One region of the Luxibacter massiliensis genome, then DNA from elsewhere that is predicted to be linked to it. Evidence: predicted binding sites of a transcription regulator. Region 1 holds the regulator's gene; the other holds the start of a gene.
What was found. Region 1 encodes HrcA, which represses chaperone genes, less so after heat shock. Its sites were predicted from a motif close to TGTTAGCACTCNNNNNNNNNGAGTGCTAACA; they were not measured.
Positions count from the first base shown of each region.

Region 2: htpG (molecular chaperone HtpG) is a predicted target of HrcA. The motif match lies at 1,673-1,703, and genes of this name have one in related genera.

Region 1 covers NZ_UWOE01000001.1:2,171,876-2,175,306, forward strand. Annotated here, with positions in the region: partial or broken gene dnaK (molecular chaperone DnaK) at 1-506, opposite strand, end outside; gene grpE (nucleotide exchange factor GrpE) at 539-1,219, opposite strand; gene hrcA (heat-inducible transcriptional repressor HrcA) at 1,232-2,293, opposite strand; gene hemW (radical SAM family heme chaperone HemW) at 2,488-3,431, opposite strand, start outside.
Region 2 covers NZ_UWOE01000001.1:2,609,201-2,612,631, forward strand. Annotated here, with positions in the region: gene htpG (molecular chaperone HtpG) at 1-1,575, opposite strand, end outside; gene EFA47_RS11975 (sensor histidine kinase) at 1,910-3,277, opposite strand; gene EFA47_RS11980 (response regulator transcription factor) at 3,253-3,431, opposite strand, start outside.

The DNA.
Region 1 (3,431 bases):
TCATATACCATGATTTTCTGTTCTTTTTCATTGTCCAGTCCATAAGCCAGGGCTGCCGCCGTAGGCTCATTAATAATACGCTTTACATCCAAGCCTGCAATTTTACCTGCATCCTTTGTAGCTTGGCGCTGGGCATCATTGAAATATGCCGGAACAGTGATGACAGCATCGGTCACTTTCTCTCCCAGATAGCCTTCTGCGTCCGCTTTCAGCTTCTGCAGAATCATAGCTGAAATCTCCTGTGGAGAGTACTTTTTATCATCAATTGTTACTTTATAATCTGTACCCATCTCTCTCTTTATAGAAGAGATCGTCTTATCTGCATTTGTTACTGCCTGGCGTTTTGCAGGCTCACCTACAAGGCGTTCCCCTGTCTTTGTAAATGCCACTACAGAAGGAGTGGTTCTTGCGCCCTCCGTATTTGCAATGACAGTCGGCTGACCCCCTTCCATGACAGCCACACAGCTGTTTGTTGTACCTAAATCAATACCTATTATTTTGCCCATAATCATTTCCTCCTAGAATATTTACTCTAAATTTAGTTTGCTACTTTCACCATACTATGCCTCACTACACTATCGCGGTATGTGTAGCCTTTTTGGAACTCCTCGGCCACTGTGTTCTCCCCTAATTCTTCATCTTCCACATGCATCACTGCATTATGGAAGTCCGGGTCAAATTCGTTTCCTACCGCCTCGATGGGTTTTACCCCAACTTCCTCCAATGTAGTCATCAGCTGTTTATAAATCTTTTCCATTCCCTGTGCAAAGGGGTTGGATTGTTCTTCCTCTGGCACAGCTGCCAGGCCGCGTTCAAAATTATCCACGACCGGAAGAATTTTTTCTATGATATCTTTCGCTCCTATTTCATACATTTGGGACTTTTCCTTATCTGTACGTTTGCGGAAGTTATCAAACTCTGCCATCTGACGGGTAAGTCTGTCTGTCAGATCTTCAATTTTCTCGTCTTTTTTGTCTTTCTTTGGCTTTCGGCCAAACTTTTTTTTCTCTTTAGAGGGTGTATCGCTGCTGCCCTCGTCTTTCCCCTCTATATCAGCCTCCTCTTCCAAGCCGGCTTTGCCGCCTGTCTGGGCATCCTGCTCATCTAGCGGCTCCTCAGCTGCAGCCGCATCAGGCTGCGCATCCTCCTTAGCTGCTTCCTCGGCAGCCTTTGCCTTAGCTTCCTCTACAGCCTCTTTTACAATCTTTTCTTTGCTCATCTCTTCCACCAGCTATTCACCTTCCTGTTCTTTTGGATCTTTATAATAAATCGCATCCAACTCACTTTGCAGAGTTTTCAGCGTCTTCATGACATGTTCATAATCCATCCGTTTTGGGCCGATAATGCCAATCGTGCCTTTCATGCCTTCGCCCAACTCGTAAGTCGCTGTCACAACACTACAGTCCCTCATAGTCTTCACTGGAGCCTCATCCCCAATGTATACTTGGATCCCATGATTCTCCTCACTGGCCAGCGTCTCAGTCACAAGGTCTGCCAACTGCTGCTTTTCCTCGAATGCACTGATAATCTCCTGGGCACTCTGCTTATCGCTGAGTTCTGGGTATTTAAAAATATTTGTGGCGCCGCTTGTATAAATTTCCATGTCCTCATCCACATGGATGATCTCGGCCACGGCATCCAGGACATCGCTGATAACCTGGCTGTGGATTCCCGCCTGCTCTTTCAGCCTTGCTATCAGCCCCAGATTGATTTCCTCAATTGACATTCCGTTGAGCGTCGTATTGAGCAGCATATTCAGCTTAAGAAGATTCTCATTACTTAGTGTTTCACCAACCTCAATAATCTTATTCTTAATCACGTTGCCGCCCATCACAATCACAGCCACAATCTGCTCTTCGTCTACCTGGGAAAGCTGGATAAATTTAAGTGTATTCCTGCTGTTGACCGGGGCTGAAACCATAGTCGCGTAGTTCGTATTGGCTGCCAGGACTTTGGCCGCCTGCTTCAGCACTTTATCTACCTTATCGGTCTTTTCCAGCATCTTGTTCTTCAGCTCTGTGATCTCTTGTTCCTTTTCCTCCATCAGCATATCAACATACAGCCGGTATCCTCTGTCTGAAGGGATACGCCCCGCCGATGTATGAGGCTGGAATATATATCCCAAATCCTCCAGGTCAGCCATCTCATTCCTGATAGTAGCTGAACTCAGATTCAGCTCTGTATATTTTGAGAGGGTCCGTGAACCTACAGGCTCCCCTGTCTCCAGGTAATTCTGGATAATAGCCTTTAAGATCACCAGCTTCCTGCTGCTCAGCTCTGTGCCTATATCCAACGCCAACCCTCCTCCTTTCTGTATCTGAGTTCCTGTTAGCACTCCCTACTTTTGAGTGCTAACACCTTACGTATATTAAGATAGCACCCTGATTTCTTTTTGTCAACACTGTTTATAGATTTTTTATAGCTAGATTATATCTGTTCATTTATATGCCAGGCCATCCGTCCCCATGGGCAGTAAATTTCTCAGCTTTACTGTATTTTGGGTTCCATAAACTCTACAAATACCCGGTTACTTAAATCTGTCCCCCTTTTTGTCAAGTAGATCCTGTCACCAGATACAGCCGTAAGGCCCATGCTCCCCAGCCTGTCCAACTGCGGCCCGTAGACCCTGCCGATGTCTATCCCAAATGTCTCCCGGAAACACGCGGCTGACACGCCTTCTGTTTTCCGCAGGCCCAGGAACATAAATTCCTCCATCTCTTCTTCTATAGTAAGGTGTTCCAGCTCCCGGCAGATATCTGTCTTTTTGCCTGCCCATTCCAGATATTCACCCATATCCTCCGTGTTATGGTATCTCATATGGCCTATCAGTGAAGCCGCCCCAAGGCCTGCTCCCAGATATTCCCGGCGTTCCCAGTACCCCAGGTTATGTTTGCATTCAAATCCTTGCCTTGCGTAGTTGGAAATCTCATATTTCATATAGCCATATTTTAAAAGAGTCTCTTCCGTCACCTCATAAATGGCCCGCTCTGTGTCCTCGTCGGGAAGCCGGGGAAATCCCTTGCCCCTCCCCTCCCCATACATCTCATGAAAAGGGGTTTTCTCCTCCACAATAAGGCTGTATGCAGAGATATGCTCCGGCCCAAGTCCGGCCACTGCAGCTAATGTCTTTTTCCAGCTCTCTAATGTCTGTCCGGGTATAGCGGATATTAGGTCCACATTGATATTCCAGAATCCTTCCCTGCGGGCCATTTCATAAGTCTGAAGGAATTCCTGGAAGGTATGGATCCTTCCCAAAAGTCTCAATTCCTGGTCATTGGCCGACTGCAGCCCAAGGCTGATGCGGCTGACTCCCCCACACCTCCAGGCCTCCAGCTTGGCCTTGTCCACAGTCCCGGGATTGGCCTCCATGGTAATCTCTGCCTCCTTAGCCAAATGGAAGGAGGTTTTAACAGCCTGCAGAAGAGACTCCG
Region 2 (3,431 bases), 440 kb from region 1:
GTAGGTGATGAACGCAGAATCTATATTGTGCGTCAGCAGTATGGCGTCCTGCCCCTGTTCCTTGAACATATTAATATATTGGCTCTGCTGCTGTTCGTTTGTCACATAATAAATGTTTATTTTCTTTTCTTCCTCTGCATCCTGATTTTCCTCTGTGGAGGCTTCCTCAGATGCGTCTGTCGTATTGTTGGCCTCCTTTGTGTCGCCAGACTGTTCCTGGGCACCGCCATTTTCTTTGATACACTCCTCTAAAGTCAGATATTTCTTATCCAAATTTTTGAAGATAATAGAATCCTTGATTTTCTCTCCGAACTTCTCATCTTTCAGACAGCCAAATTTGATAAACGGACTGATATCATCCCAATATTTTTCATAACTCTCTTTGTCTGTCTTAAACATACCGTTCAGTTTGTCTGCTACTTTTTTAGAAATATAATCAGCTACCTTGTTTACAAACCCATCATTCTGCAGGGCGCTCCTGGATACATTCAGAGGCAGGTCCGGGCAGTCAATAACACCCTTGAGCACCATCAAAAATTCTGGTATTACTTCTTTAATATTATCCGCAATAAAGACCTGGTTATTATACAGCTTTATAGTCCCTTCAATTGAATCGTACTCTGTATTAATTTTGGGGAAATAAAGAATCCCTTTCAGGTTAAATGGATAGTCCATATTCAAATGAATCCAGAATAACGGCTCTTTATAATCCATAAATACCTTCCGGTAAAAGTCAATATACTCTTCTTTCGTACATTCGCTTGGATTCCTTCCCCACAGAGGATGAATATCACTGACAGATACCGGGCGTTTTACAATTTTTGCCTTTTTCTTTGGCTCTCCTTCTTCGCCCTCTTTTACTTCCTCTGTAATATGCTCTACGACCTCGTCTGTCTCTAGAAGTTCTTCCTCATCGATGGTCTCATATTCTGGTTCCGCATTGGCTTTGGACAAGAAAATCTCGACTGGCATGAAGGAACAGTATTTCTCCAGTACCTCCCTGGCTCTGTATTCATTGGCAAACTCCAGGCTGTCCTCATTCAGGAACAGTGTAATCTCTGTACCAACCTCTGCCCGATTCCCCTCCTGCATCTCATACTCTGTGCCGCCTTCACTTACCCAGTGCACTGGTTCTGCGCCTTCCTGGCAGGACAAAGTATCAATATGCACCTCGTCCGCCACCATAAATGCAGAATAGAAGCCAAGTCCAAAATGGCCGATCATATCATCTTCCGTGGTCTTGTCCTTATACTTTTCAAGGAACTGCGTCGCCCCAGAAAAGGCAATCTGTGTAATATACTCCTCTACCTCAGCCGCTGTCATGCCCACGCCGTTATCAATAAATTTCAGTGTCTTTTCTTCTGGATTTACAATCACCTGTATCTTAGCCTTATAATCTTCCGGCAATTCATATTCACCCATCATATCGAGTTTTTTCAGCTTTGTAATGGCATCACAGCCATTAGATACAAGTTCACGGAAGAAAATATCATGGTCAGAATAAACCCACTTTTTTATAATCGGAAATATATTCTCACTGTCAATAGATAAGTTGCCCTTTTTTGCTGTTCCCATTTATAACACTCCTTTTTCAATTATTGTACATTGTTGTGATCTTTATTTCATTGCCTAGAAGATATTCTAATACACTGCTTTTCAAAAGTCAACAAAAATTTAGCACTCGTTTTGTGCGAGTGCTAATAAAAATATTAAAATTATAAAAACTTAGTAAACTCCCTCATACTTCTCCATTAATTTCATTGTATAACCCGCTTATAATCTAAAGTAATGCAAAATAGCCATCCATGCCACAATCATTGAGATGAGGACGCTGGAGCAGGGCAGATGATCAGCCAGTCTTTGAAAAGGAAATCCGCATCCCATTTTTCTTAACATAAAATTTTGTACGCTATAAGATAATATCCCTCTGCCCTTTAGGAAATACACTTCCAAACTTAATTGTGACCAGTCCCCCGGAATTACAGTTGTCCAGCTCTAGCTGCCCTGCGTGTGCACGGATTACCCGTGCCGCAAACCAAAGGCCAAGGCCATTATGCCCACTGCTACCCCTTGCAGAATCCCCGCGCCATAGGCGCTTAGTCCCATGCCGAAGGGCAGCCGCACTAAATCCAGGCCCCTCGTCACGCACAGTCACCTGCCATCCATCCTCTGTCATAGAACCTTCTAAATATACATTCCTTCCAGATGGCGTATACTCGATGGCATTTTGTACGATATTGCTCAAGGCCCGTAATAAATGTTCCTTTTGAATTTTTGCAGCACCCTCAAGTCTGTTTATAACCTGCAGGCAAACCTCCTGTTCTCTGGCAAAACTTCTGGTACTTTGACAAAGGACGTCGAATATAGCCGGCAAACTGGCGCCATCAAACCTTTCTTCTATCCCGGCAGAAGTTTCCAACAGGCTGGCAACATACTGCCTAGCCCGGTTGCTGGCCGCCACAATTGTCTCTGCCCTTTTACGGCTGTACTCAGACAAATCTTCATCGAGCAGAAGTTCAGCATTGCCGCCGGCCAAAGTCAGGGGAGTTTTTAAATCATGTGCCAGCGCTGCTATCTCCGCTTCCCGCTCCTGCTGTGCTGTCCACTGGGAGGACAGTGAATCGTACAACGCCTTTCTCATATGTTCCATCGCATTAAGGGCCCTGTCATATTCCCGTATGCCTGCCTCAGGAACTATAAAATCCAGCTCTTGGGCCCCTATCTTTCCACTCACTTCCCCGAATATCTCCAGCTTAACCGTCAGAAGCCTGTAAAGCCACAATATATTTAACAGCAGACAGAGTACGCATGCTGCCCCTAATGTAGCCATCCATAAATGCTCATAAGGAGGCAGTGCATTCCTCAGTACCGGGTTGGCGAACTCTTTCCGAAAATGCCATTGGATAATAATCGTACTTTTATCTGGATAAGTATAACGACAGATGTGCGTATTATAGACATCCCCTTGTAAAAACACGGCCAGGTTTTCTAATTCTTTTCCCTCTACATTGGTCTCTAAAACTTCACCCTCCGTCCCGAACAAAGCATACTCCGCCAAAAAATCTTCACCAGGGGAAACAAACACATCTGGGTTTTGGCCCAGCATCTGCTCAACCTGCTGATTAGAGATATACCCTTCATAAATAACTCCAGTACTGCGAAGCCACGAATTGGCTGCAAACCAGGCCACTCCGCATAGCAGCATAGAGCCAATCATACATACAGCAAAGAGGACAAGCACAAAAGAAAGACTTATAGAACGCTGTCTTTTCGCCATTTATACCCCACCCCCCAGACCGTTTCTATAGGTTCAATGCCATAAATCCTAAACTTGGCGCGAATATTTTTAATGTGTTCCGTAATGGACCATGGGCCGCCCTCAGCATCAAATCCGAAAACAGCCTCATACAACTGCTCTTTGGTAAATACCT